Regions from separate parts of the Phytoactinopolyspora mesophila genome, predicted to be linked through region 3. Evidence: riboswitches for the same ligand, from Rfam matches in the RefSeq annotation. Region 3 holds a riboswitch; each other region holds the start of a gene.

Region 1 (7,105 bases), on a different contig from region 3:
CTGGATAGCGGTCTCGTACGCGTCGGCGTACTTAGTGCCCACCTGCCGTACATCCGCACCCAGTGCTCGCAGCTTCTTCACCTTCACCGGCGGCGCGGTCTCCGGCACGTAGACCTGCGCCGTCACGCCGTGCTCGGCGGCGGCATAAGCCACGGCCAAACCCGCATTGCCTCCAGAAGCCGCGATGACACCGGTCCCGCCGACGACGAGCTGTCCTTCTTCGATAGCCGTCCGGATCCGGTTGAACGCGCCCCGGACCTTGAACGACCCGGTGTGCTGCAGCTGCTCTAGCTTGAACCACACACGCGCGGCGGGCGCGACATGCGCCGGGTCGATCTCGAACACCGGCGTGGTGCGGATGTGGCCACGGAGCCGGGCGCGAGCGGCTTTCACATCGGATACATCGATCACTCACCCATACTGCCCCAGCGTCCCTCGCCGGCCCGAGCCGACCTGCCACCCACCGACTCCCATATTTCTGCGCGTCCGTCCGCCGAGGCCGGGAGAATTCGTGTACGCGGGAGCCAACAAAGAGTTATCAACGAACAGTTATCCGCGCATTAGCGATCGCGCATTGACCGGTTCTTCTCAGCCATTTAGCGTCGCGCTCAAGGGCGGAAAGCGGCAGCGCGAGGGTCACTTCGGGCACCGCGAGGACCCACCGTTTGCAAGTTTGACCTGGGTTGATGCTGCTTTTCGTGGGTACACGGTTGAACGAGGAGGCCGCATTGAATCACCGCAAGACCGTGACCCGACGAGTCTTTCTGAGTAGTACTGGTGCCGCGGCGGGCGCGGTATTTGTTGGCAAGCAGGTGGCCGGCTCGACCGTTTCGCCGGCCCTGCAGAATTCTTCGGCCGGAGAATTTCCCGCCCCCGGTTCCACGTCTACCGCGATCGTCCTCGATCACCCGCCGCAGGCGAAGCTGGCGACCACCGAGACCGTACTCGCCGACCCGATCGATTCGAGTCAGTCGACCTTCGAGGTGATCACCCCTGGTGGCGCGCCGTGGACCACCCACCCCACGGAGTTCACCACCATCACCGATGCCTGAAGTACGCCAACGAATCCCGGAGGAGCAGCCGATGTCGGTGATCAATACGTGGGTGGGGGCGGTAACACCAGCCACGGCATGGGTGCGCAGCAAGGTGGCGGCGTCGAGTGTCCGGCTGGCGGTAGCGGACAACCCCGGCCTCGCCGGGCCCGAGTTCTACGGTCCGGTCTCGCCCACTCCCCAGCAGGTCGCCTCGATCGAAGCAACCGGTCTTGCTCCGAACACGCAGTACTGGTTCGCGCTCGAGACGGACGGTTCCATCGACACCAGCGTGACCGGCCGCTTCCACACACATCCGGCTGTGGGCGAGCCGGCGTCGTACATGTTCGCCGCGGCCAGCTGCGCAGGAAATCTCGACGCCAGCCGCGTCTCGAACCACGAGGTATTCGACACCATCCGACAGCTCGATCCGCTGTTCTTCGCCCATCTCGGTGATCTCCACTACCCCATCCAAGACCATGCTCGGCAGCGCACAGAAGGCCTGGATGGAGGAAGAGCTGGCCACATCCGAGGCGGAGTTCATGATCTGGCTCAACCCGTCGCAGTGGATGGGCATCTCGAACGACTCGTGGTCCAGGTTCACTCACGAACGTGACGAGCTGGTCCAGATGTTCGGCGACCTCGGCTGGCTGGACCGGATGTGCATCATCTCCGGCGACCGGCACGAACTCAACATCGACACCGGTGGCGGCAACGAATGCGGCGGCTTCCCGGTGTTCCAGTTCGCTTCGCTGGACTCGCGCTGGACCGACAAGCCGCACACCGGGTACGACACCGGCCCCGGCACCCCGGGCAACAACCGCTACGGGACCATGCGGATCCGGGACGAGGGCGGCGTGCAGGCCATCACGGGCACCGGCTACGCAACTTCGACGCATACTGGCTCGCTCTGAACCTCGCCGTCCGCTGAAGCCGATTCCCTGCAGGACGCTACGTTGCGTCCTGCAGGGCGAGCGCTATTGGGCTCAAGTCGCAGGACGCTAGGTTACGTCCGGCACAGGAGTCAGTAGACAGAGCCGCCGTCGTCGTCATCGTCGTCCGCGTCTTCCGCGTCGTCGGCCGGGGTGCCTTCCACCGCGTTGCCGTCCGCGTCGAGCACGAACCAGACGTCGTTCAGCCCTTGACCATCTAGATCGCCAGGAGCGGCATCGCCCGCGTAGTAGTACAGCGGCCAGTCGCCGTAGGTGGCCTGGACGGTGCCGTCGTCGTGCTCGGTGCTGCCGAGCAGATCCGCGTTCACACCGGACCCGGCCTCCGGCTCACCTTCCATCGGCGGCCACACCTCGAGGCAGTCCTCGTCGCAGTTGCTCACCCCCGGCTCGTCGACGGTGAACAGGTACAAAGTCATCCCGTCGCCGTCAACGAGAATCTCTCCCAGCGAGGACTCGGTCACAGCGACGACATCGCCGTTGCCTTCAGCCGCGACGTCATCGTTGGCCTCGGTGTCCGCCGCATCGTCGTCGGTGCCGCAGGCGCTCAGCGACAACAACGCCGCCACGCCCGCCAGCGCAAAGGAACGCCGCAAGTGGCTGTTCATGGTTCCTCCATGGGTCGCCCGGGCCGGCCGCAGCGTGACGTCCGCCCGGGAATCGTTCGGACAGACGTTGTACGGGCCGAACCCTGCCGAGGGATTGCCCACACCATGGAGAGGATCACCCCGCCCGGCTCTCGGGGGCGCATCACCGCCAACCGGCACGCCCTGATCCACACCTGGCTAAAGTGGTTGACGAAGATGCCAACACTTGGCATTTGCGTCATTCAGTTCGTATAGGTGTGCCTGCCCCACCCCGGCGCCACGCCCACTCCGGCGGTAGGTAACCGGGCGTACCGTACAGTGGTGCCTGCCGTGGTGTACGGGAATCCGGTACTAAACCGGAGCGGCCCTCGCCACTGTGATCGGGGAAGTCCCCGGCCGTACCCTCAGCGGAGGGAGCCACTGGGCAGCACGTTTGCCTGGGAAGGCAGGCCGGACGGCGCCAGACCCCGTTAGCCAGGAGACCGGCCACGGCACAGGAAAGACCACTCCACGAGGTGATGGAAGGCGGTCGGTGATGACCCGGACGGTGCGCAACCGCGCGGACGCCTGTCCTGGGACTCTCGCCACCCATGCTGCCGCGGACGGCCCGCTGGCCCGGATCCGGGTTCCCGGTGGCCGGCTGACCACTCCCCAGGTACGTGCGCTCGGCCAGTGCGCCGCCGAGCTGGGAGACGGTCGTCTCCACCTGACATCACGCGCCAACATCCAGCTTCGTGGCCTGTCCGACCCGGATGAACTCGCCCGGCGCCTCGCCGACGTCGGGCTGCTGCCGTCGTCGTCGCATGAACGAGTCCGCAACATCCTGGCATCGCCGCTGAGTGGCATCAGCGGCGGTTTCGTGGATGTCCGGTTGATGGTGAACACCCTCGACGAGGCGATCCGTGCCGAGCCGAGACTCGCGGAGTTGCCCGGCCGTTTCCAGTTCGGGCTCGACGACGGCCGTGGCGACCTGCCCGGAGATGCGCTCGACGTCGGCTGGCGCGCACTCGACGATCAGGCCGGCGCGTTGTTGCTCGCGGGTTCCGATACCGGGTTGCGGGTGCCTCCGCACCGCGCTGTGCCGGCGATGGTGACCGCCGCGCTCACGTTCCTCGACCAACGGGCCGACGCCGGCAGTGGCGCGTGGCACGTCCGCGAACTCGGCGGCACCACCCATCTTGCCGCTGCCGTGACCGAGACGCTCGCCGACGACGTCGGATGGATCGATCCGAAACGCTTCGGCTCGTCCGAACCAGCTCCGGTGGGCGTGCATCCCCACGACACCGGTCATGCCCGCGCGATCGTCGCCGGCGTGAGTCTCGGCACATTGGATGCCGCACAGGTCGAACTGCTGGCCGAGATCGCGCCGCACATCGTCGTCTTCACGCCGTGGCGGTCAGCGGTCCTGCCAGGGCTGTCCGCGACGCTCGCGGACAAAGCTGCCGAAGAACTGACAGCGGCCGGTTTCCTGCTCGATCCCACCGATGCGTCGCTCGGGGTCACGGCCTGCATCGGAAGTCCTGGGTGCGCCGCGTCGGCCGCGGATGTGCGGGCTGACGTCCGGCGGTTCCTACCGGTGCTTCCGCCCGGTAGCGCGGTGCACGTCTCCGGATGTGAACGGCGATGCGGGCGGCCACGATCCGACCATGTCGATGCCGTGGCCACCGGTAGCGGCTACACCGTGGACGGCGACCCGGTTCCGCTCGACGCGCTGGCCTCCACTGTCGCCAAAGCGGCGTGGACCACTCCGGAGCCTCCGGGGCCGGGCACCAGGGCAAGAAGGGAATAACATGCACGACTACATCCGCGACGGCGCGGAGATCTATCGCCGGTCCTTCGCGACTATTCGCGCCGAGGCCCGCCTGACAGATCTCCCGCCAGAGATGTCAACGGTCGCGGTGCGCATGATTCACGCCTGCGGCATGGTCGATCTCGTCGACGATCTGGCCTTCACCGACGACGTCGTCTCCGCCGGCCGGGCCGCGTTGCGCGACGGCGCTCCGATCCTCACCGACGCCAAAATGATCGCCAGCGGGGTGACCCGTTCCCGGTTGCCAGCCGGCAACGAAGTGATCTGCACGCTCGACGACCCGCAGGTGCCGAGCCTGGCGGCTGAGCTGGGCACCACCCGCAGCGCCGCGGCTCTGGACCTGTGGCGAGATCGGCTGCCCGGCTCCGTCGTCGCGATCGGCAACGCCCCCACCGCGCTGTTCCGGCTCTTCGAGTTGCTGGATGAGGGCGTCGGCGCCCCGGCTGCCATCATCGGTGTACCGGTCGGTTTCGTCGGCGCGGTCGAGTCCAAGGAAGAACTGGCCAAGCGTGCCCCGGCGCCCTACTTGACCGTGCACGGGAGGCGGGGTGGCAGCGCGATCGCCACCGCCGCCGTCAATGCCATCGCCCAGGAGGCGGAATGACCGACCCAGCCGAACCTAAGACCCTGTTCCTAAACCCCGGCTGGATGAGCGAGCGGGTCATCCGCGCGCGATCCGGCAAGGCCGAGGAAGGAATCGCACTGGGGTTGTGCGATGACTGACGAGAACGCCGCCGGTCGGGATGCGGGGGCCGGCGAGCCCAGCCGGGGTTTAGGAACGGGGTCTAAGCCCGGAACGCTCTGGGGCATCGGCCTCGGTCCAGGCGATCCTGAACTGGTGACCGTCAAGGCTGCCCGGCTCATCGGTGCGGCCGACGTCGTCGCCTATCACAGCGCCCGGCACGGCCGCAGCATCGCGCGCTCGATCGCCGAACCGTATCTGCGTGCCGACCAGATCGAGGAAGCGCTGGTCTATCCGGTCACCACCGAGGGCACCCAGCATCCTGGCGGCTACGACGGCGCGATGGCGGAGTTCTATGAGCACGCCGCGAAGCGGCTCGCCGAACACCTCGACGCGGGGCGCGACGTCGCCGTGCTGTGTGCCGGCGATCCGTTCTTCTATGGCTCTTACATGCACATGCATGAGCGGCTCTGCCACCGGTACGAGGCGCACGCGGTACCCGGTGTCACGTCAATGACGGCGGCCGCTGCCGAGCTCGGGCGTCCGCTCGTCCAGCACGAGGAAGCACTCACCGTCCTGCCCGGCACCATGCCCGCCCCCCAGCTCGCGATGCGCCTAGCAGAGACGGACGCGGCCGCGATCCTCAAGCTCGGCCGCACCTTCCCGTCCGTGCGGGACGCTCTGGAAGAGGCCGGCCGGCTGGACGAGGCGTACTACATCGAGCGGGCCACCTGGGGCGAGCAGCGTGTTCAGCCGCTGGCCGAGGTCGATCCGGACAGCGTCCCCTATTTCTCCCTTGCCGTGGTGCCGAGCCCCGCGTACACGTCACGGACGTCAGGCGCGCGGACGGTGTCCGATGATGACGCGCGCACCGGTACCACCCATAGCAGTGGGCCACACGGCGGCGAGGTCGTGGTTGTCGGACTCGGGCCGGCCGGCCCGGATTGGCTGACACCCGAGGCCAGCGTGGAACTCGCCGCCGCGGATCATGTTGTCGGCTATGGTCCATACGTTTCCCGGGTCCCGGTCCGGCCTGGTCAGCAGCGGCACAGCTCAGGCAACCGGGTGGAGGCTGACCGAGCCGTCCAGGCGCTGGAGCTGGCGTCGGCTGGCGGCCGGGTCGCCGTGGTGTCGTCCGGCGACCCGGGCGTCTTCGCGATGGCTTCGGCGGTGCTGGAACAAGCGGAGGACTCACGCTGGGCCGATGTCGCGGTCCGGGTGGTGCCCGGCCTCACCGCCGCCCAGGCCGCGGCGTCCCGGGTCGGTGCCCCGCTCGGCCATGACTACTGCGTACTCTCGCTGTCCGACCGGCTCAAGCCGTGGGAGATCATCGAACGACGCCTCGACGCGGCCGGAGCGGCCGACCTCGCACTAGCGCTCTACAACCCGGCGTCGCGCAGCCGCCGCGACCACCTCGAACAGGTCCGGGCTGTGCTGCTGCGTCACCGTACACCCGAGACGCCCCTGGTCATCGCTCGCGACGTCGGCGGGCCGGATGAGTCGATCACGGTGACCACTCTGGCCGGATTCGAGGCCGACGATGTCGACATGCGGTGTCTGCTGCTCATCGGTTCTTCGCAGACCCGGATCAGCACCCGGCCGGACGGCTCGGCCACGGTGTGGACCCCACGAACCTACGCGACGTAGCCCAACTGGCCGGATCACCCTCCTCACTCGATCATCGCATCCCGCCTTCAGCCGACGAGCCGGATGAGCAGCAGCACCGGTCAACTCCCGGCACTTGGTATACACTCTTGGTATCTATCACGAGGGGAGCGGTGACTCATGGCTCGCCAGACGCCCGCTGGCTCGAACTCCGCCGTCGCCAAGGTTTTTATGCATGGCCGCAGCCAGGCGGTACGGCTGCCAAAGGCATTTCGCTTCGACACCACCGAAGTACGTGTGCGCCGGGTGGGTCGTGGGGTTCTCCTGGAGCCGATGGTCACCGATGTCGACCAATGGTTCGCGGCTATGGATCGGCACCTGGACACCGAGTTCATGGCGCGCGGCCGCGAACAGCCCGCGCCACCCGCGGATCCACCGTC
Region 2 (11,558 bases), on a different contig from region 3:
AAGGCCACGACGTCATCTCCGAGGCCGCTGAAGGGCAGGCGTTCCGCGCTTTCGCCACGCTCATCGCCACACCGTCGCAACGTGCCCAGCTCGAGACGGACATCGCCGAGATCGTCTCCCACGTCGAGGGCCTCAGACCCGACATCGCTGATTCGCTGACCGGTTTCATCGACGCGATGTGGGACCGGGTTCGCGAGGTCGAAGAAGCGCGCGCCGTGGCGTTCCGGCGGATGAACAACTTCGTGCGCGGAGGAGACGCTCTGCACTACCGCAGCATGCGGGTGCTGGTCAACGAGGCCCAGGCGGCGGCCGCAGAGGCGTTCCAACACACCCACGGCGGTCGCGACACCGGCTTCGCCATCCCGATGAGCAGCGCCGACACGTCGTCAGTGGGGCGCCTCCGGATGCACGAAGGCATCGGTGACCCACCCGACCCGCTCACCTCGCCCGCCGACGAGTTCCCGGTCGATCCAGCCACACTCACCGGGCAGGAGTCCATCGACTGGGCCTCCCTGCGCTCGGCGGTCAACACCACATTGAGCGCCGGCGCTGGTCCGGCCACCCTGTCCGAGGTGCTGGACCAGCTCGAACGCCCCCGCACCGGAGACGTCATCGGCTTGTGGTCGCTCGCCGCGCGCTGGGGTGAAGTGGATCCTCAGGTGCGGGTACGCGCCAGCGTCCACACCCGGCAGGGCCGGCGCGACATCTTCCTTCCCTCCGCCGTGTTCGCCGAGCCGGTGGCCGACCCCGCGGCGCCGATGACCCGCCACCGGATCCTGCGGAAACAAGCGTTCCTTCTGGAAGAGGCGATGGATGCCTGACGTTGACGACGACGGCCTGTTCGCTGAGGCCACTGCCGTCCCACCGGCGACACTCGATCCCACAGACGTGTTCGACGACTCCGCTCGTCCACCGGGCGCCCGGGTCGGCAGCACCACGCACGGGCCGCGCTTCGACGGAGACACGAGCCAGCTGCCGCCAGAGGTGTGCTGGACGTTGCAGGAGCTCGTCGCCGCTCCGCACGTGGGCGGGAAGGACAACCGGCACTGGGCGATCATCCTGCAGCACGAGGAGGTGCTGCGCAGCCGCCTGTGTGAGCTCGGCCTGATCCTCGAGATCAACCATGAGCACCGGTATGCCTTCACCCGTCAGGCCGACGACCCGAGCCCACACAGCCGCGCCGTGCTGCGCACCAAGACGCTCAGCCTCGCCGCCAGCACCCTTGCGTTGTACCTGTACCAGCAGTACCTGGCCGCGCCGGACAGCCCGGTCGTCGAATCCACCGACATGATCGACTACATGATGGCGTACAAGCGCGCCGACGACACCGACGAAGCGTCGTTCCACAAGAAGATCCTCGCCGCCATCAAGTCGCTCGACGACGCCGCCATCATCAAGCCGGTCAAAGGCACCGACCGCTATGTCATCCACGGGGCCATCACCTCGATCCTGACCGCGGATCGCGTGGAAGCCCTGACACAGAGGTACCGCGCTATCGCCCGTGGCGAGGCGATCCCGGAAGGCCTCGTCGCAGATGGGATCGACAACAATGACTGACGACATCGGCAAGCGCACCATCTTCCTCGGCCAGTTCCGGCTGGTGCGACTGCAGGTGATCAACTGGGGCACGTTCAACGGGTACAAGGACCTTCCCGTCGAAGAACGCGGTGTGTTGTTCACCGGCCCGTCCGGGTCAGGGAAATCGTCTCTGATGGACGCCCATTCGGCCGTGCTCCTACCGACCCATGACCAGCGTTTCAACGCATCGGCCGACCTGAACGTGCGAGGGGCGAAGCAGGGCACCCGCAGCGTCGCGGACTACGTGCGAGGTGCGTGGTCGGAGACCAACGACGAGCACAACCGGTCCAAAGTGCGCTACCTGCGCGGCGGCAAACCCACCTGGTCGGCGATCGCGGCCACCTACGCCGACGGGGTGGACGCCATCACCACCGCCGTCGTCGTCAAGTGGTTCACCGGTGCCGAAACCGACGGCGCATCGCTGAAAACGATGTACCAGCTGCACCACGGCCACCTCGACCTCACCGTGCTGGAGGAGTGGGCGCAGCGCAACTTCGATACCCGCTGGTTCAAGCAGACCCACCCTGCGCACTATCCGGACAGCCAGGCTGCCTACGTGCGAGAACTCGGCAAACGCATCGGCCTCGGCAACTCGAAGACCGCGTTGTCCCTTCTGGGCAAGGCGAAGGCGATGAAGAACGTCGGTGACCTGAACCTCTTCATCCGCGGCAACATGCTCGACGAACCAGGCACCTTCGACGCGGCACAGAAGATGCTGGATGCGTTCACCCCGCTGAACGAGGCATACGAAACGGCCCGCCGGGCGCACGCACAGGAGAAGGTACTGCGCGAGGTGCCCGAGAGCTGGACGGCCTACCGGGAGTCAGGGCAGACCCACAACCTCGCCGAGACTCTGCTGGGTGCCCCAATGGAGCACTACGTGCGCGGCGTCCATGTGCAGGCGATCCGAGAAGCACTGGATGCGCTCGACCACGAGATCAAGTCCCTCGACGCCGACCTCGGCGAGCAGGAGCGCCGCTATGAGGAAGCGAAGTCGGCCTACGTGTCCTTGGACGAGCAGCTGCGGCGCGAAGGTCAAGCCCTGGAGGAAGTGAAACTGCGCCTCGACGCCGCCAATCGCGAGGTGGAGGCGCGCGAGCGGACCCACCGCACGTACCGCACGCTGGTCGAGCGCATCGGTGAGCCGTGCCCCGAGGACGAGCAGACCTTCGTCGCGCTGCGGCAGAAGCTCCCCCGCATTCTGGAGCGGGCCCACCAGGACAAGGCAGAGATCGAGCCGCGGCGGCATGCCGTGTTCGCCGCCTCGGGCCAGGCCCGCAAGCAGCATGAGACCAAGGCCACCGAGCTTGCGACGCTACAGGCATCCCGTTCATTGATACCCCGCCGCGAAGCCGACCGCCGGGAGATGATCGCCGACGGCGCGGGCGTGGCCGTCACCGAACTGCCGTACGCGGCGGAACTCATCGACGTGGACGAAGCCGAGGAACAATGGCGTCCGGCGGCTGAGAAGGTGCTCCGGGCCTTCGGATTGCGGCTGCTGGTCCCTGCCGCGCATCAACGGGCGGTTCAGCAGTTCATCGACAACCACGACATGCGCGGCGTGGTCGAGTACAGCGTCGTACCCGCCGAGAGCACGGCGGCTGACCGGGCCGAGCCAGGCACGCTGGCCAGCAAGCTCACTGTCGACGAGACCCACACCGCCGGCCCGTGGCTGGCCGGCCAGCTGGCCGGCAGGTTCGACCACGTCTGCGTCCAGACCTCGGAAGAACTCGATCAGCACCGCACAGCGGTCACCCTGAACGGCACCGTGAAACTGCCCGGGAGCCACTACCGCAAGGACGATCGCCGGGCGCTCACCGATCCGGCGTCATACATCCTCGGTGGCGACATCCGAGCAAAAGTTGCGGCCCTGGAAGCCGAGGTCGCCCGCCTGGCCGAGGCCGAGAAGCAGGCTCGAGCGGAGGCCGACGAGCTGGACCAGCGCTACCGCCAGGTGGAGTCCACCATCGAGGCCGCCACGCAACTCGAAGGGTTCACGAGCTGGATGCAGCTCGACCACTGGTCGGCCACGGCTAGCGCACAGGGCTACGCCGAGCGCATCGAGCAGCTCAGAGCGGACAACGTCGACCTGCAGCGGCTCGAAGACGACCGCGGCGCAGCCGAGGCACGGTGGCAATCCGTTGCCGATGCCCGCTCAGACCTGCGGAACAAGCTCAGCGCCCTGCGCGCCCGGCAGACCAGCTGGCTCAACATGCTTGAGAACGAGACCGCCGAACCACACGGCACCAGCAACGACGCTCACCGCTCCTACCTCGACCAGGTGTTCGCCGATCTCGAGCTCGCGGTCACGCCCGACAACCTCGCCCAGGTCCGGGTCGCGTTCCGCAAAGAGCTCGAACGACGACGAGACGCGGCCGAAGCCGACCGCCGCTACGCACACGCGCGGCTGAAGTCAGCCATCGAGCGGTTCGTCGAGGAATGGCCCGATTCCGCGCCCGACGCCAGCGGAGACGTCGACCGCTCCGGCGCGGACTTCGCCGCTTTGCACGCCGATATCGTGCGCCGTCGCCTGCCCAATGCGATGGGCCGTTTCCAGCAAATGATCAGTGAAGACATGGTGCCGTCGATCAGCGTCTTGCAACGCGCGATCGAGAACGCGGCCAACGAGATCCAGAGCCGGATCGACATGGTCAACTCGGGGCTTTCCCGCGTCGAGTTCAATCCGGGAACCCACCTCCAAATCGCCTACCAGGCGACGCCACCCGCCGAGGTCAAGGAGTTCCGGGGCAACGTCGATGCCTTGCTGCGCGACGCGCCCGCCGCACGACGTGACCCGGAGAAGCTGCTGGGGCAATTCCGCCGGGTGCGTGCCTTGATGACACGCTTCACCGACGACGACGCCGAGTCCCGGCGGTGGCGGGATGCCGTGCTGGACGTCCGGACCAGCTACTTCTTCTACGGCATCGAAAAAGGTGCCGATCACGACATCGTGTCGACGTATCGGAACACCGCGTCGAGTTCCGGCGGCGAGCAGGAAAAGCTGGTGGCGTTCTGTCTGGCTGCGGCGCTGAGTTACAACCTCGCAGACCCGGACTCCGAGGGCCGGCCGCATTTCGCTCCGTTGATGCTGGACGAGGCGTTCAGCAAGTCCGACGAGGCGTTCTCCCAGCAGGCGCTGGCCGCGTTCGACGAGTTCGGATTCCAGATGATCATTGCCGCCCCGATCCGGATGTCCGGGATCCTCGAACCGTTCATCGGTCAGGTCGTGCTGGTCGACAAACGGGTAGCGGCCGATGGCGCCCGGTCCAACGCGACGTCGGCAACCTTCAGCGACTTGACTCCCCGCCAGGGCCGTACCGCCGCCAGCGTCCCGGCAGACTGACCGTTTGTTGTGAAAATGCCATCAAACACGCGCGTATCAGGGGGAAACTGGTAGGACTCCGGTCAGCGTCCGGAAGGAACGAGGTCGCTATGAACGACTCGGACCACACCAGCCGACCCCGCAACCTGCTGTTTGCCGTCGCGGCGGTCATACTCAGCCTGGCGATCGGCTTGCTCATCGGAGCCACTGCGGGCGGGACGGACACGTCGCTTCCCGAATCCTGTGAACAGGCCCTGCGCGCGGCGGAAAGCCTGGCCGAAGTCATCGAGTCCGAGTGGGCCACCGCATCGGCCGCGGTTGATGCGGCTCAAACCGCCTTGGCGGACTCGGACCTGACGGCGCTGACCTCCGACTGCCGCGCCGAGACCTGACGGGATCAGAGCAGGCCGACGACCTTCTGCGCCACGTCTACCGGCGCCATGTGTGTCGTGTCGACGACCGCGGCATCGTCTCGCAGCCAGGCCAACGCGTCTCGGTAAGGCGAAATATGCTCCAGCCGCCAGTCCCGCGCCCCGGATTCGACCTGGTCGGATTCGATGCGCCGCACCAGCTCGTCGTCGTCGACGTGCAGCAGCACATGCCGCACATCGATACCGTGCTCGCGTAATCCGGCGAATATCTCGTTTGCATATTCGCGCCGCAGCAACGTCATAGGCACCACCAGCGTCCCGCCATAATGCTGGAGGATCTGATGGGCTGTCTCGGTCACCAGCGCGCGCCACGCCGGCCAATCCTGGAAATCTCCGACCGGCTCGGTGATGAACCGCCGGAGCATGAAGCCGACACACTCCGGATCGAACGTCCTGGCATCAGGCATCACCTCGACGAGCTCCTCGGCTGCCGTGGTCTTTCCCGCGCCGAACGTTCCGTTCAGCCACACGATCATCGGTTTCACGCCGCACAGGCTATCTCCATCGGCCGCGGCAGCCGACGCCCCGGGCTCCCAAAGATGCCGGGATCCGACAACGATCCTGTTCGACGGCGGGCTTGTCCTGCACGTGAACCTACGGAAGCACCGCTGGGCGTAGCTCTGGTTGGATGACGATGTGGTGCAAGAACGCCCCGAGGACGAGCTACTCGACATCGTCGACAAGTCCGACCGCGTCGTCAGCCAGGCACGGCGGGCCGACGCCTACGCACACCGGCTGCGGCATCGGTCGACATTCGTCCTGGTACGCAACGCCGGCGGCGCGATCTTCGTGCACCGCCGGACCGCGTCCAAGCTGATCTTCCCGTCACGGTATGACATGTTCGTCGGCGGCGTTGTGCGTGCGGGAGAGACGTATGACGATGCGGCGCATCGCGAAGCCGAGGAGGAACTCGGGGTCTCGGGACTGCCCGCACCCACCCCGCTGCTCCGATTCCTGTATGAGGATGCGGACTTCACCTGGTGGGCCGCGGTCTACGAGGTGCGCTGCGACGCCCTGGTCAATCCGCAGGCCGAAGAGGTTGACTGGTACTCGTTCCTGACCGTCGGCGAAATCCAGGCAAAACTCGATGTCTGGCCGTGGACGCCGGACAGCCTGGAGGCGTTCGCGCGGCTACAGGCTGCCTGAAGCCATCCGGCGGCGGCCAGCGTTGACGGCGCTGCAGGACGTTATCTTGCGTCCTGCGGGGCGTGCGCTCCAGACCTCGCCGTGCAGGACTTACCGTGACGTCCTGCAGGTGGCGAATGAGAAAATCAGGTCGTGACAGTCACGCGGAAGTTTGCCGGGTACGAGTTCGACGATGACGCCTCGCGAGTCGACCGCGAGGTGGTCTGGAGTTTCCTCTCCGAACACGCGTATTGGGGGCGTTGGCGCAGTCGCGAGATCGTCGATGCACAGATCGATGGTGCGTGGCGCGTCGTAGGTGCGTACGAGCCGGCCGGGGACGGCGCGGAAGCCGGGGAAATGGTCGGCTTTGCGCGCGCGCTGTCCGACGGCGTGTCCATCGCCTACCTGGCCGACGTATTCGTCGACTTCGCCCACCGCGGCAGGGGCGTGGGGGCATCGCTGGTGGCGGCGATGATCGAGGACGGTGCCGGCGCCGACTTGCGATGGATGCTGCACACCGCCGACGGGCACGATCTCTACGCCAAGTTCGGCTTCACCGCACCCGAGCACAACAGGTACATGGAGCGCGCGGAGCGTCGACCGGAGCCGACTTCGCGTCTGTCCGATTGACTCGCGTTGCAGAACGTCAGGTTGCGTCCTGCAGAGGGTGCACCCCAGGCCTCCTCCTGCAGGACGTTGAGTCGCGTCCCGCGGGGTTCAGGCGGCAGCGGCACGCCGGCAGCGAGCCAGCAGTCGCGCAACCTGATTCATGAACGCGTCTGGCTCCAGCCGAAGCCCAATCACCGGGATGCGCAGCACCCCGTCACCATGGACGAAGAGATGGTTCTGCCGTAGCGCATCGCTGATCGCCATGCCCGGATCCAGGTGCTGTGCTCCCTCTATCTCCACGACAATCCCCCATTGATCCCAGTAGACGTCCAGGTAGATCCGCCCATTCGGGCCACGCCGGACTACCTGACGGGTCGGTTCGGGCAAGCCGCGGGCACGGCACATGCGGGCGAAGTCCAGCTCGCCCATGGACTGGACGCCATTCACGAGATCAGCCAGGACCGTACGGAGGAAGGCACGGCGGCGGTGCCGTTTGACCGACGAGAACGCTTCACTCAACGCTTCTGCACCAAAGATCCGCTGCTGGATCGGCATCAGCCACAACAAAGCAGCCTGGCGGTTCGTCACCGCCCAGAGTGCCGCTCGCACGGCAGCGATCTCCGGGCGGACACGCGGCAGGCCGTGGCCGAGCACATCGTCCGGCTTCCTGCGCCGCGTCTCGTAGACCCGCACGCCCGGCAGCTTGCGGTACCGGCTGCCACGAGATACCGACACCTGCAGGACCGGTGCCTCGAATCCGCGCAGCCCGGCTGCTTGCAGGGCGCTCACTCCATCTAGCGCCGCATCGGCGCCAACCTCCCAGACGGCACGCCACCACAATGCGGACTGATCAAGGGTTCCGGTGTGCACGGCGATGGTCTGCCGGCCGTGTGAGCGCCACCTGCCAGCCCGCAGCTGGGCCTTGACCTGCCACCGCGTCAGGCCAAGCGAGTAGAGCTGGCGTCGGGAGATGACACCGCTCTGGTCGGCGGCGAGCCGTTCAACGTCTGGATAGCGCATGGGTGTGACCCTTCCCGCAGGCCCAAGCCCGTTCAAGATGCGGCGACCCATCTGTGGACAACCCGCGCCCAACGTCCTGCGCCCCAGCTCCCCCGCGGTGTGGCGTCCTGCAGACCGAGTGCCCTGGGCATCAGCCGGCAGGACGCAAGAAGCACTCGTCCCGCGACTCCCGCGCAACGTCCTGCGCCCCGAGCGCCCCAGGCCTCAACCTGCAGGACGCACCGCGACGTCCGGCAGATAGGATCGGCACCGACCATCCGACGTCACGGCAGGAACACCGGTGAGGGCGCTCGCGCCTGAATCCGGGGCGGTCCCGCCACTGTGACCGGGGAGTCGGCTCTCACCATGAGGCCACTGGGTGCTCCGTCCAAGACAGGGCGCCTGGGAAGGCCGAAGAACCGGCGCCGATCCGGGAGCCAGGACACTGCCCGACGTCGCCACCGATCCGGGTGCGGGAAACGCCCGAGAGAGGACGCTATGAGCCAGCCCCGCCTTCTGCTGCTGTCCACCGCCGACACAGATCTGCTGACCGCGATCCGCGCGGACGATCGCTGGATGGTCGCCAACCCAGCGCGTACACCTGCCGGGCAGGTCTCCACGCTGCTCGAGGACGTCGATGTCGCCGTGGTCCGGCTTCTGGGCGGACGCGAGGCCTGGCCCGAAGGACTCGACGCGGTCCGGGCCTCCGGCATCCCCACCGTCGTCGTCAGCGGCGAATCCAGCCCCGACGCCCAGTTGCACGCGTTGTCCACCGTGCCGTCCGGCGTCGCGACGGAGACCCAGCGCTACCTCGTGGCGGGCGGGCCGGTCAACCTCGCGCAGCTGGCGGCGTTCCTGTGCGACACCATCCTGCTCAACGGTGAAGGCTTCGAGCCGCCCGCCGAGCAGCCGCGCTTCGGCATTCACGTGCCACCCGGCGCACAGGCCGCTGACCTGGACAGTGAACCCGTCCAGCCGGGCAAGCCAGTGATCGGCGTGGTGTTCTACCGCTCACACGAACTCTCCGGGAACACCGCCTTCATCGACGCGCTGTGCGAACAGATCGAAGCCGTCGGCGGCATCCCGCTACCGATCTTCACCGACACCCTGCGCGGCGCCGACCGCGAAGAGTACGCGGGTCTTCGCGAACAGCTCGGCCGCGCCGACGTCGTCATCACCACGGTGCTGGCAAGCGGGGGGCTCGTCGCCGGCAAGGCCGCGGCGGGTGAGGACGACGACGCCTGGAGCACGGCCATCTTCACCGAGCTCGGCGTCACGGTGCTGCAGGGCCTCACCCTGACCAGCACCCGGGAAGCCTGGAGCGAAAGCGACGGCGCCATGAACCCGATGGATGCGGCCACTCAGGTCGCGCTCCCGGAGTTCGACGGCCGGATCATCGGCGTCCCGTTCTCTTTCAAGGAGGTCGGCGCGGACGGCGTCCCGCACTACGTCGCCGATCCCGAACGCGCCCGGCGCCTGGCCGGCATCGCGGTGCGCACCGCCCGGCTCCGGCACACCCCCAATGCACAGAAGCGGATCGCGCTGGTGCTGTCCAGCTATCCAACCAAACACGCCCGCGTCGGAAACGCCGTTGGGCTCGACACACCGGCCAGCGCCGTCGAAGTGCTACGCAGCCTGCGCGCGGCCGGCTACGACATCGGAGATCTGGACCTCGACGCGCTCGGGCGCGGCGCGGGTGAGGACGGCGCGGACCTTCCGCCAGGCGACGCACTGGTCCATCAGCTGATCGCGGCGGGCGGGCACGACGTCGAGTGGCTGACCGAAGAGCAGCTGGCCAGCGCGGCCGCCAGCATCCCCGCCTCGCAGTACCGACAGTGGTTCGCGACCCTCCCGGAGGCACTGCGCGAGGACATCGTGGCGGCCTGGGGGGAGGCGCCCGGCGAGCTCTACGTCGACACCAGCGGCGACGAGCCGTCCATCGCGCTGGCGGGCCTGATCTTCGGCAACGTCGTTCTGATGATCCAGCCGCCACGCGGCTTCGGCGAGAACCCGGTGGCGATCTACCACGACCCCAACCTCGCGCCTTCCCACCACTACGTCGCCGCGTACCGGTGGCTACAGGAATCGGTGACCGACGGCGGGTTCGGCGCGCACGCGGTTGTCCACCTCGGCAAACACGGCACACTGGAGTGGCTGCCCGGCAAGGGGCTCGGCCTGTCCGACGATTCCGCGCCGGACGCCGTCCTGGGCGATCTGCCGCTGATCTACCCGTTCATCGTCAACGATCCCGGCGAGGGCACCCAGGCCAAGCGGCGAGCCCATGCCGTCCTGATCGACCACATGATCCCGCCGATGGCCCGCGCCGACACCTACGGCGACCTGGCGAAGCTGGAGCAGCTCCTGGATGAGTATGCGACGGTTGCCGAGCTGGACCCGGCGAAGGCGCCCACCGTCCGGAACCAGATCTGGGAGCTGGTCACCCAGGCCGAATTGCACCGGGACCTCCACACCGAACACATGCCCGGCGAGGACGACTTCGACGATTTCGTTCTGCACATCGACGGGTACCTATGCGAGATCAAGGACGTGCAGATCCGCGACGGCTTGCACGTGCTCGGCCGCGCGCCGGAAGGCGACGAACTGGTCAACGACGTGCTCGCGGTGTTGCGGGCGCGACAGGTGTTCGGCGGCGAGACGGCGCATCGTGGGCTGCGTGGCGCCATCGCCGACTGGGCCGGGCTGGACGAGCAGGTGCTCCTGGCCGAACCGGGCGCTGCCGTGGAGCAGAGCGTCGGTGTCCGGTCCCTGTTCGGCATCGCCAGCGTCCTGCAGAGCGAGCGCCAGGACCCTCACTCTGCAGGACACAACAATGACGACGCCCCCACCGCGCCCGCGCTGGCGTCGCGGACCGGGTCGGACGTCGTCGACCTGCTCGAAACCACCGCTCGGGCGCTGGTCGAGGAGCTGGCCCGCCGCGACTGGCAACCACAGGAAGCCAAGAGTGTCGTCGCCGATGTACTCGGCGCCGACGTGGACAATGTTGCCGAGGTGCTGCGCTTCGGCGCCGAGCAGTTGGTCCCACGGCTGGCCCGCACCACGGACGAGATCACCAACACCATCGGGGCGCTGGACAACCGCTACGTCCCGCCGGGCCCCTCCGGTTCACCGACGCGCGGCCTGGTCAATGTGTTGCCCACCGGTCGCAACATGTACTCCGTCGACCCCAAGGCGATCCCGTCGCGCAACGCGTGGGACGTCGGCGTCGCGCTCGGCGACTCGCTGCTGCGCCGGCACAAAGCCGATACCGGGGCTGTGCCCACGTCGGTGGGGCTCACCATCTGGGGCACGGCCGCGATGCGCACCCAGGGCGACGACCTCGCAGAAGTGCTCTGGCTGATCGGCGTGCGCCCGGTGTGGGACGAGGCGTCGCGCCGAGTGACCGGGTTCGAGGTCATCCCGGCCGACGAACTGCTGCTCGACGGCGAGCCGCGGCCGCGCGTGGATGTCACGATCCGGATCTCCGGCTTCTTCCG
Region 3 (11,558 bases):
CGAAAACTGACGCTTCGTGCGTTCCCTCACACGCTGCGCCACCACCAAGCTGTGTAGCAGTCTGTTCCCGGTCATGCTCCGGATCCTTGCCCGCCCCTCACACCGGCTGCCCAGCCCGCCAGGATCTGAAAAGCGGCCGGGAACGGGCGCGTTCCGGGCCCATTAGCCGGCACGTCGAAGGGCCCACGCGTCGCCTGATCACTGGAGGTAGCTGGTGACACCGAACTCACAACCCGACCTCGGGCGAATGCGGCAGTGGCTGCACGCCGCCGTCCAGGAGGCACGCAGCGGACTGAGCGAAGGTGGCATCCCCATCGGCGCGGCCTTGATCGACGCCGACGGGGCTATCCTCGGCAGCGGTCACAATCGACGGGTTCAAGATGGCGACCCGTCGCTACATGCGGAGACCGCCGCGTTCCGGGCAGCCGGACGCCGGCGCTCGTACCGCGACACAACGATGGTGACGACCTTGTCTCCGTGCTGGTATTGCAGCGGTCTGGTGCGACAGTTCGGGATCTCCCGAGTGGTCATCGGCGAAGCCCGAACGTTCAGCGGCGGGCACGAGTGGCTAGCCGAGCACGGTTTTGACATCGTCCTGCTCGACGACGAGGAATGCGTCGAGATGATGGAGCAATTCATCGCGGCCAATCCGGCCCTGTGGATGGAGGACATCGGCGATGACGATGAGCTCTGAAGACAGCTACGTCGACCCCGACTACCCGATCGACCCAGTCCCGCAGCATGCCCGCAAGTCCCTGTTCTCGTTGTCCATTGTCCTGCTCGGCTTCACGTTCTTCACGCCCACCATGCTCGCCGGGGCACAGGTGGGCGCCGCATTTGAATTCTGGCCGCTCATGGGTGTGCTGCTGCTCGGGTGTGTCGTCTTGGGCGGCTACGTCGCCGTCATCGGCGGTATCGGAGCTCGCACCGGCCTAACCACCGTGATGATGTGCCGGTACGCCTTCGGCAGCAAGGGATCCAAACTCAGCTCACTTCTGCTCGGTGGCACCCAGGTGGGCTGGTACGGCGTCACCGTAGCCACGCTGGCCCAGCTCGTAGCCCATGCTGCCGGCTGGGAGGGCGACGGCGTGCAGCGCCTGCTCATGGTGCTTGGTGGCTTCGTCATGGGCGCGACCGCCTACTACGGCTACCGCGGTATGTACGGCCTCTCCATCGTGTCAGTGCCGCTGCTGCTCGTCCTCGCCGTTTGGGTCACCTCGCGTTCGTTCGACGAAGTGGGCGGCATGTCCGGCATGCTCGACCAGCGACCTACGGCCACCATGAGCGTCGCGGTCGCAGTGACCATCATCGTGGGCACCTTCGCATCAGGCGGCACCCAGGCACCGAACTGGACCCGGTTCGCCCGCACTCCGAAGCAGGGCTTCGGATCTGCTCTGGTCGCGTTCTTCATCGGCCAGTTCCTCATGCTGTTCTTCGGCGCGATCGGGGCGATCGCCTTCGGCCAGCCGGACTTCGTTCTCGTCCTCTTCGACCTCGGCCTCGTCGCATGGGGATTGGTGTTCCTGGTCGGCAACCTGTGGACCACCAATGACAACACCGCCTACAACTTCGGGGTGGCCGGAGCGGAGATCGCCAACTCGCGGTCCAAGAAGCCGTACATCATCGGCGGCGTCATCATCGGGACGCTGCTCGCCGTCACCGGTATCTACGACAACCTCATCACATATCTGAGCTGGCTCGGCATCCTCATACCGCCGATCGGCGGAGTGATCGTCGGCGACTGGTGGGCCCGGTGGCGCCGCGGCCTCCCGGACCCTTCGAGCTACTCATTCCCAGCCGTGCGATGGGAGAACGTGGCGGCCTATGCGCTCGGAGCACTGGTAGCGAAAGCATCCGACGAGTGGGGCTGGGGCATCCCTCCGATCAACGGCATCCTGGTCGCCGTCGTCCTCGCGGTGCTCTTCGCCAAGCTGCGCGCCACGGAGTCCAGCACTCCGGCGCCGTCCCGCTGACGGCGCCACCCCTTCGGTGATCGGGTTCAGCCGGATTCTGCTAGCGGGTCGAGCCCGAGCGCGTCTGCCATGGCGTAGAACACCTCGGTGTTGTCCAGGAAGGCGTTGAACCGGGCCGCGCCAGGACCGGACGCGAAGATCGAGACGTCCTCGACCGTGTGCACACAGGTCGTGGACGTCACGGGCAGATTGCCAGTCTGTAGCTCGGCATCAGGATCACGCTCCGGGTTGTCCACGGCTTCGCCGGTGTCCGGATCGATCAAGGCTGGGGCCTGGAACACGGTGTTGTGCTGGAAGTCGTCGGTGTGGTCGGGGTGGTTGGACCAGCCGAAGAACAGGCCGACGTCGGGGTTCGGATCGTCCGGGAACCCGTCGCCGTCATCGTCGGAGTAGGTGGGGAATCCGGCGTCGCCGTACACACCGTTGGCATTGCGGCCCTCGGCGTTACGACGGTCGTGGGTGCCGACGATGCTCATCGAGTGGTTGTGATCGGCGGTGACCACGATCAAGGTGTCGTCGCGCCCTTCGGCCCACGCCTTCGCCACGCCGATCGCCTGGTCGAACTCGATGGTGTCGTACGTCGCGCGGGGCCCATCCAGCGGGTGCTCCATCTTGTCGATCGAGGCAGCCTCCACCATCAGGAAGAAGCCGTTCTCGTTCCGCTCGACCACCTTGAGCGCTGCCTCGGTCATCTCCATCAGCGTCGGCTGATCGTCCCACTCGCCGAGGACCTCCGGCTGCTTGATCAGCTGGCGGTCCACATAGACGTTCATGTTCCGCGGATGGAACAGCCCCAGCAGCTTGTCCGGAACACCACCCTGCACCGCGGACTTGAGCTCGGCGCGGCTCCCGACGTGTGTATATCCAGCCTGCTCGAACTCCTTGACGACGTCGCGGTCGTCGTCGCGGCTGGATCCTGGCTCGGATTGCGGCCAGAAGAACGACGCACCCCCTCCCATCCAGACGTCCAGCTCCTGCTCGAGGAACTGGTCCATGATCACCTGATACTCGGCGCGCCGGCGCGTGTGGGCGAACACGGCGGCCGGCGTTGCGTCCTGGACGTCGGAGGTAGCCACCACGCCGATCGACATCCCGCGGGTGCGCGTCAGCAGCTCCGCGATGTTCTCCACGCGTGGGTGCTTGTTCGGATCCGGCTCGTTGCCTTCGTACACGCCCATCGCGTTGACCGACGACTTATGGCCGGTCATGTATGCCGACATGGAGTTGGCGGAGTCGGTCGCGATCGAGTCCACGCCGGAGGTACCGACCAGGCCGCGATACTCCATCCGGTCCATCTCGAGCAGACCGTGGTACTTCCCTTCGCTGATGCCCTTCGAGAGGATGCGGGCGGCGGTGATGGCCGGTGAGCCCATGCCGTCGCCCAGGAAGAAGATGATGTTCTTGGCCTGTTTCTCACCGGCCTTGGCGACAACGACCTCGTGCCCGGCCTCGGCGCGAGCCGTACGTCCACGTGAACGCACGTTCACCCACACCTTGTACTGACCGGGCTCCTCGTAGGAGACACCTTCGTACGTGACTTCGAGGCTGTCCTCCTCGATGCTGGTGCGCACCGGCTCGCCGATCAGGACCGGCGCCGGTCCGTTCGGCCCTTGAACCGAGATGTCGATCCGGGCGGTCTGCGGGTCGACACCGCTCGCCTCTACCCGCAGGTCGAATCGAGCGCCGGCCAAGAACTTCGCGCGGTCGATCGGCAGAATCCGAATCTGTGGTGACGACGGGCGACGCGCCTTGGACGCTGCCGTCCGCGCCGTGTGCGCGTGTGGATCGGCGTCGAGCAGACCTTCCGCCGATGTCCGCTTGACCGCTCGGGTGGGCTGTTCCCTGGTGGCCAGGGCCGAGCCGCCGCCCAGACCCACGATCGCCGCAACCGCTGCGCCCCCGCCACCAGTACGCAGCAATGCTCGCCGGGAAATGCCCGGTTTGTCCAGACCGTCTTGCTGCCGAGGACTCTCACTCACGATATGCCCGCCTCTCGTCGACCGTCCTCAATGACGGTTTTGAGCATGGGCAGTCACATTTCCGTCCCGGTAACGATCACGGCGCCAGCAGCCGCACGGAGCGTGAACAGTGCGTGCCAGGGCTCATCGGCCAGGCAGTGTTGCGCGCACAGCGCGCAGTGGTCACTCGACCGGCCCCGAGACTCTCCGGATGGCGCCTGCACGACGCCGGTAAGCTGCAACGACGCCGCGTTGCGGGGCGAACAGGTAAATGATGAAGAACAGCGTGCCCTGAGACAACACAACAGCGCCACCGGGTGAGACGTCGGCGTAATACGCCACGTAAAGACCGGTGAACGCACACGTCACAGCCAGCGCCGGAGCGATGACGAGCATCCGTTCCATCCGGTTGGTGAGAAGGTACGCGGTGGCGCCCGGGGTGATCACCATCGCCACAACCAAGATCACCCCGACGGCCTGCAACGCGACGACGACGGTCAACGCCAGCAATCCCAGCAGCATGATCTGCATCCGCCGGGGACTGATCCCGATCGTGTGCGCATGATCCGGATCGAAGGCGTACAACGTCAGGTCCCGGTTCCGGAGCAGCAACACAGCGACCGTCACGACCCCCAGGACAACCACCTGGATGATGTCCGCGTCGGATACCCAGAGCACGTTCCCGAACAGAATGTGACCGAAGTCCACGTGGCTGGGCGTCACCGAGATCAGGACCAGCCCGAGCGCGAACAGCGTGGTGAACACCACCCCTATCGCCGCATCCTCCTTCACCCGTGACGTCGCCCGGACGGTACCGATGAGCCAGACCGCGAAGCAGCCGAACACAAAGGCCCCTACCGCGAATGGCGCCCCCACGACGTAGGCCAGGACGACGCCCGGCACCACCGCGTGCGAGACCGCGTCGCCCATCAGTGACCATCCGATGAGCACCAGCCAGCACGACAGGATCGCACATGCCACGCTCGCGACGACGGTGACCAACAAGGCGCGCTGCATCGCCTCCATCTGCCACGGATCCAGCAAGAACTCGATCACGGTCCCCGGCCCCCACCAACCCGGTCAGCGCCGGCAGCGAAGGCCCGGGCCAGGTTCTCCGGGCGCAACACCTCGTCTGGCGTGTCGTGCATCAACACTCGCCGGTAGAGCAGCGCCGCTTCGTCCGCGAGTTCAGGCAGGGCTTGCAGATCATGGGTGGCGATCAGCACCGCGCTGCCATTCTGCGCGCGGTGGCGCAGCAGACTGGAGATCGTCGCTTCCGACTGTTGATCTACTCCTGAGAACGGCTCGTCGAGCAGGAGCAACCGCGCGTCCTGAGCGATGGCCCGTGCTACGAACACGCGCTTGCGCTGCCCGCCCGACAGCTCGCCGATCTGCCGGCCCGCGAGGCTGGTTAGCTCGACCTGTTCCAGGGCGTCGTCGACGGCTGAACGGTCCTCCCGGCCGGCCCGCCGGAGCATAGTCATGCGGCCATACCGGCCCATCAGGACCACGTCGCGAACCCGCAGCGGAAAGCTCCAGTCGACGTTCTCCGACTGTGGGACGTAGGCGATCTGGCCCACTTGCCGGCTCCTCGACGGGTCGGCACCGAAGAGGCGGACGCTGCCCGATTCCGGCCGCACCAAGCCCATGATCACCTTGAATAGCGTCGACTTGCCGGATCCGTTCATCCCGATCAACCCGCAAATCCGCCCCGGCCCCACCACCAGCGACGCCTGTTCCAAGGCCAGCACGCGCCCGTAACGGACCGTGACGTCCTCGATCTCAACCGGCGATCCCATAGCTACCGCCCCTGGCCCGCTTCATCGGTCAGCCCGGCGATGATCGTATCGATGTCGTGCCTGATCAGATCCAGATATGTGGGGACCGGGCCGTCCGGCTCGGACAGCGAGTCGACGTACAGGACGCCGCCGTATTGCGCGCCGGACTGCCGGGCCACCTGCTCGGCAAGGTCATCGCTGATCGTCGACTCGCAGAACACGGCGGGGATCTCGTTGTCCCGCACGAGATCGATGGTGTCGGCCAAGTGCCGGGGTGTCGGGTCGGCGTCGCTGTTGACCGGCCACAGATACGCCTCAGCAAGCCCGGCGTCACGCGCGAGATACGAGAACGCGCCTTCGCACGTGACCAACGCGCGTTGGTGTTCCGGCAGGCCGGCAACTGCCGCCACGAGTTCGTCATGAGCGTCGCGTAGCTCTTCGGCGTATGCGGTGGCGTTCGCGTCGAAGAGCTCGGCGTTGTCCGGGTCGAGTTCGCTCAGCGCCTCGGCGATGTTCTCCACGTAGACGATCGTCTCGAGTGGCGACATCCAGGCGTGCGGGTTCGCGTCCCCGGCATAGTTCCCGGACTGGATGGCCATCACCTCGACGCCCTCGCTGACGACGACGCGTGGCGCGTCGACCCTGGCCATGAAGTCGTCGAACCACAACTCGAGGCCTAGGCCATTCTCGAGGATCAGGTCCGCGTCGGAGACTCGGCGGATGTCGCCCGGAGTGGGTTCGTAGCCGTGAATCTCCGCACCTGGTTTGGTGATCGATTCGACGACGACGGCGTCACCGCCGACGTTGCGCGTGATGTCGGCCAGCACGGTGAACGTCGTCATGACCGTGGGCCGGCCGTCGTCGTCACCGCTCGCGGCCGCTCCGCCCCCACATCCCGCAAGGACCAGACCTGAGACCGCGAGTACGCTCACCCGAAAATAGTAGTTCGGTCGGCCGAACTTAGCTTCCACCACGTCTCCCGTTGCCAATTCGCCGGACGCCCGAGCTGGCTCCAATGTACCGCGCACCACCGGCCATGCTCGCGCCCGGCACGAGGCGAGCAAGAGCCGGGCACCGGCACTCAGGTGGTCGGGTGCTGCTCTGGATGATGCCCCTCCATGGTGCGGTGGGCATCGAAAGGCGAGGACCAGCCCCCGAGAAACATCCGAGCGCCAGCGAGGAACTCCTTCGGGCGGAATCCGAGCCTTTCGCGGGCGAGGAGGGGCATCATCCAGAGCGGCACCCGACTGCCCGATTGCCGGACGTTTTTACCGGACCTTCTTGCGCCCCGATCTTCAGTGTGCCCGCGCGTCGACCTCGTAGCTGGTGTTGATCGACTCGAAGAAATTGACCAGCTGCAGGGTGTCATTCGCCGCCGCCATCCATTTCGCCGGGTTGGCGACCCTGTAGTGAGGCTCGAAGCCCAGCTCCTCCAGACGGCGATCCGCGAGGTACTTCACATACTGGTTGATGTATTCCGCGTTCATGCCGAGTATGCCGCGTGGCAGCAGGTCACGGTTGTACCGTTCTTCCATCGCGACCCCGTCGATGATCATCTGCTTGATCTCGGCGGCGAAGTCCGCCGTCTGCAGGTCGGGGTTCTCATCGAGAACGGTCAAGATGAGGTTGATCCCGAACTTCAGGTGCAGGCTCTCGTCCCGGACGATCCAGTCGACCAGCGAGGCGAAGTTGCGCAAGAGGTTGCGTTGCCGGAAACTCAGCGCGACCATGAAGCCGCTGTAGAACCAGATGCCTTCCAGCACGATGTTGTAAGCGACCAGGTTGCGGACGAAGTCACGCTTGCCCTCGGTCGTGGTGATGTCCAGTTGCTGCTCGGTCATCCGGCGGATGTACCGGACCTCGAACTCTTCCTTTGCCGCCATCGAGGCGACGTTCACGTGTGCCTCGTACGCTTGCTGGCGATCGATCGGGAAGGTCTCGAGCACGTACTCGAAGGCCATGACGTGATTGGCCTCTTCCCACATCTGCTTGGCCAGGTAGAGATGCGCTTCAGCCGCGTTGATGTACGGATAGACGCCGAAGGCGAGGGCCTTGTTGACCAGGAGCTCGTTGGGATTGAAGTAGCTCATCAGGAAGGTCAGGGCATGACGTTCCTCGTCGGACATCTTCTTGAAGTCCGCCAAGTCTTCGCCGAGCTGCACCTCGTGGGGAAACCACGTGTTGGCCACGGCCTGGTTGTACAGCTCATATGCCCACGGGTAGGCGACCGGTTTGAGCAGCAGCCCTTCCTGAATACCGGTACCGAGAATCGTCTGCGTCATAGTTGTGCTCCTCGTCGTAGTAGTCCGGGGTCCTGGCTACTGGCAGGAGTCGCATTCGACACGTTCCTGGGGATCGACCGGGCATGCGACGTCACCGACCACATCCGCTACCTCTTGTTCGACGACTTCCTGTCTTTCGTGCGCAGGCGCCTCCGCGCCGGAACTGGCGTCCTCGGCGGGTCGGCTCACCGCGGAGGCGAAGCCGAACCCGCGACGTCGGCTCGAGCCCGGACCGGCATGTGCACCGGAAGCCACGGCTGACGGCCGCCCCGATCCGGCTACCGGCCCGTGTCCGGTGGCCGTCGCCACCGCGGGCCGCGGACCATGACCACCCGCACCCGGCGAGGTCTCTGCTTTGTTGACTCGCACCGTGCTGAGTTCGGCCGAATGCCGTGGCTTCATGTGCAGGTAATACGTGGTTTTCAGGCCCTTGGCCCACGCCTCGGAGTAGATGTCCACCATGTCGCCGAGGTCACGGGTCTCCAGGTACATATTCCGGCTGATCGCTTGGTCGATCCACTTCTGAGCCCGAGCCGCCACTTCGATAAATGCGTACGGCGACAGCTGGAACGAGGTCTTGTACACAGCCTTGAGATCGTCGGTGACGTCTTTCAAGGCGGACACGTCACCCTGCGCGCGCAGCAGATCTTCCCGAACCGATTCCCAGAGGCCACGCGCTTTGAGGTCGCTCACCAAGTTACGGTTCACCTCGAGGAACTTGCCGGAACTCGTCGCCCGGCTGAAGATCTGCGAAAACTGCGGGTCGAGGCCGGGGGTCGTGCCCGCGACCAATCCGATGGATGCGGTCGGCGCGATTGCCAGCAGGGTCGCATTACGCATGCCGCCACGCACCTTCGTCCGCAACGAGTCCCAGTCCAGCCGCGCCGTGCGGTCCACCGTCAGCGGCCGGCCACGTCGCTTCTCGGTGATCCCCACTGTGTCGAACGGCACCATGCCCTGGCTCCAGCGAGAGCCCTGGAAGTTCGCATAGGCGCCGCGTTCACGAGCCAGGTCGGCACTCGCATCGATGGCGTGCCAGCTCACGAACTCCATCAACCGGTCGATCAGCTCATAGGCCGGTTCGCTCTCATACGACCATCCCAGCCGCTCGACCACATCGGTGAACCCCATGACTCCCAGCCCGACAGCCCGGTTGAGTTCGTTCGACCGTTCAGCCTCCGGCACCGACGAGATCGTGATGTCGATCAGGTTGTCCAGCTGCCGGACCGCGAGCCGGACGCTCTGCCGCAGCCGGTCCCATTCGATGGCGTCGTCGATCGAACCGCCTGGGTCGGGCCGGACGTGCCGGGCCAGGTTGATCGATGCCAGGTTGCACACCGCGACGTTGTCCCGATCCTGCGGCAAGCAGATCTCGGTGCAGAGGTTCGAGAGATGAATGGTCCCGGTGTTGTTGTTCAGAGCCCGGTTATTGATCGTGTCTTTCCAGGTCAGCCACGGATGCGACGTCGTCTGCAAGCTGATCAGGATCGCCTTGAACTGCTCCCGTGCCTTGATCTTCTGATACGTGCGGAGCTCACCGTCCTCAGCAGCGGCAACGTACTGCGCATAACGCCGGGAGAAGTCCGCTCCGTAAAGCTCGGTCAGATCGGGGACCTCGAGCGGATCGAACAGATACCAGTCATCGTCGTCGGCGACTCGCTTCATGAACTCGTCGGAGATCCACACCGCGGTGTTCGCCGTACGGGTGCGCCGATACGGATCTCCGGCGTTCTGCCGGAGGTCGAGGAATTGTGGAAAGTCCAGGTGCCAGTTCTCCATGTAGAAACACAGCGCACCGAACTTCTTGCCGCCGCGAGACACCGCCCGCAAGGTGGAGTCGATCGTGTGCATGAACGGGATCGGTCCCGTCGACGTGGTGTTGTTGCTGCGGATCGGCGACCCTTCAGCTCGAAGTTTGGTGACCGAGAGCCCGATACCGCCGGTGCCTTTCGTCAGCCACATCACGTCACGAACGCTCTTCGCGATGTGATCGATGTCGTCGTGCATCTCCATGACGAAGCAGTTCGACAGCTGCGCGTAGGACGTGCCGGCGTTGACCAGAGTCGATCCGGCAGCGAGATACTCCAGGCGGGACATCTTGTCGTAGAACTCCAGAGCCGACGTCGTCGGGTCGGGCTCGTTGAGTGCCAAGCCCATGGCCACCCGCATCCAGAAGAACTGCGGCACCTCGAGCAGTTCGCCGGCCGGTCCACGTACCAGGTACCTGTTACATATGGTCACGGCACCGATATAGCGGAGGAGGTCGTCGCGGCCAGGATCCAGCGCACTCGCGAGCCGCGACATCTCGAATCGGCTGGCCAGACGGGCGTCGAGCATCCCGGCGGCCACCCCGCTCTGGACGTAACCGGCGAAATGCCGGCGGTGCAGAGCAACCAGCTCATCACCACTCTCGTAGTCGCCCAGAACGCGCTTGTACACGGTCTTGAGCAGCAACCGGCTGGCCACCGTGTCGAAGGCCGGGTCATCCTTGACGTTCTGCAGAGCTACCTGAATGACCGCCTCGTCCAGCTGTTCGCTGGTCACGCCGTCGAAGAGGGTGATCTCCAGCTCCGACTGAAGCTGGGTGACTCGAACTACTCGGTCGTCCAGACCCGTGCTGGCCGCTTCAATGGCCCGGGCGATCTTGTAGCCGTCGTACGGCTCCACCGATCCGTCCCGCTTGACGACGGTGATGTTCATGCGCTCTCCTTGCGAGTTCGTCGTTTCCAGGGTCGTAGAACTCGAGGCAGGGCAAGGGATCGCGACGGCAGATACCGCCGGTGGCAGATTCAGCCGCCGGTAGCTTGGCAGTCTCGTCCCCTGGCCTTCCCTCGAGACCACGGACTGTCGCACCACTGAATGCGACGCGCTGGCAGGTTTTCGGACTCACGGGCGATGACGCCCCTCATACCGAGGACGCCGGCCTACTGACCGTCGCTTCCCAGGCTGGCGGCGTCGCCGATCTCGTGAAGATCGAACGCCTGCCGACCCAGTGCTTCTGACGGGGTTCGTTCCCGTACACCGCTGCGGGGCAGTCCCGGCCTCTCACCGGGTTCCCTGTTGCCGCTCCAACTCTGGATGACCTGAAGCACCAGCTGATCTGACCACACTATCTTGTAGTTACGACGATGCAAGTCACCTATATGTTGTGGCGTGTCGCACGTTGGCGGGAAGTGAGTGCTAGTCGTCCGTTATTCGCTATCGGTTGGATACCCGGCGCCACGAGAATGTCTGCGTACATCACTCACATACGGAGACATTCATGACGCGTACGGCGCCGAGATCGGCCATGATCTGGGCCGCCCTGGGCACGGTCTACATCGTGTGGGGCTCCACCTATCTCGCGATCCGAGTCGTCGTGGATTCCGGCATCCCGCCGTTCCTAGGCATGGGTATCAGATTTCTCATCGCCGGACTGCTACTCCTCGGAATCCTGCTCCTCTTCAGCCGCCGTCCGCGGGTCGAGGGCTCCCGCCCTATCTGGCGCATCTCGGCGCGGGAGTTTCGCGCCACGGCCGTGATGGGTGTACTGCTGCTCGTCCTCGGCAACGGTGTGGTCGCGATCGC

The links. A riboswitch is a leader RNA that binds a small molecule or an ion and turns the genes downstream of it on or off. The one in region 3 is predicted to bind cobalamin.
Region 1: linked by a shared signal. The riboswitch ahead of cobG (precorrin-3B synthase) and the one ahead of F7O44_RS23915 (ribonucleoside-diphosphate reductase subunit alpha) in region 3 are both predicted to bind cobalamin.
Region 2: linked by a shared signal. The riboswitch ahead of cobN (cobaltochelatase subunit CobN) and the one ahead of F7O44_RS23915 (ribonucleoside-diphosphate reductase subunit alpha) in region 3 are both predicted to bind cobalamin.

The regions. Positions count from the first base shown of each region.
Region 1 covers NZ_WLZY01000011.1:61,807-68,911, reverse strand. The annotation lists gene F7O44_RS24935 (serine/threonine dehydratase) at 1-411, opposite strand, end outside; gene F7O44_RS24930 (hypothetical protein) at 699-1,052, shown strand; gene F7O44_RS30675 (alkaline phosphatase D family protein) at 1,084-1,647, shown strand; gene F7O44_RS24920 (hypothetical protein) at 1,574-1,945, shown strand; gene F7O44_RS24915 (COG4315 family predicted lipoprotein) at 2,056-2,589, opposite strand; cobalamin riboswitch at 2,883-3,073, shown strand; gene cobG (precorrin-3B synthase) at 3,104-4,357, shown strand; gene F7O44_RS24905 (precorrin-8X methylmutase) at 4,359-4,982, shown strand; gene F7O44_RS31365 (hypothetical protein) at 4,979-5,101, shown strand; gene F7O44_RS24900 (precorrin-2 C(20)-methyltransferase) at 5,094-6,707, shown strand; gene F7O44_RS24895 (antitoxin) at 6,846-7,105, shown strand, end outside.
Region 2 covers NZ_WLZY01000011.1:70,903-82,460, reverse strand. The annotation lists gene F7O44_RS24985 (DUF3375 family protein) at 1-821, shown strand, start outside; gene F7O44_RS24980 (DUF4194 domain-containing protein) at 814-1,557, shown strand; gene F7O44_RS24975 (ATP-binding protein) at 1,550-4,921, shown strand; gene F7O44_RS24970 (hypothetical protein) at 5,011-5,292, shown strand; gene F7O44_RS24965 (P-loop nucleotide/nucleoside kinase family protein) at 5,298-5,807, opposite strand; gene F7O44_RS24960 (NUDIX domain-containing protein) at 5,968-6,477, shown strand; gene F7O44_RS32100 (GNAT family N-acetyltransferase) at 6,610-7,086, shown strand; gene F7O44_RS24950 (hypothetical protein) at 7,174-8,085, opposite strand; cobalamin riboswitch at 8,355-8,512, shown strand; gene cobN (cobaltochelatase subunit CobN) at 8,563-11,558, shown strand, end outside.
Region 3 covers NZ_WLZY01000010.1:34,903-46,460, forward strand. The annotation lists gene F7O44_RS23880 (nucleoside deaminase) at 248-694, shown strand; gene codB (cytosine permease) at 678-1,973, shown strand; gene F7O44_RS23890 (alkaline phosphatase) at 2,000-3,952, opposite strand; gene F7O44_RS23895 (iron chelate uptake ABC transporter family permease subunit) at 4,115-4,957, opposite strand; gene F7O44_RS23900 (metal ABC transporter ATP-binding protein) at 4,984-5,730, opposite strand; gene F7O44_RS23905 (metal ABC transporter substrate-binding protein) at 5,733-6,641, opposite strand; gene F7O44_RS23910 (ribonucleotide-diphosphate reductase subunit beta) at 7,005-7,991, opposite strand; gene F7O44_RS23915 (ribonucleoside-diphosphate reductase subunit alpha) at 8,028-10,691, opposite strand; cobalamin riboswitch at 10,846-11,102, opposite strand; gene F7O44_RS23920 (EamA family transporter) at 11,254-11,558, shown strand, end outside.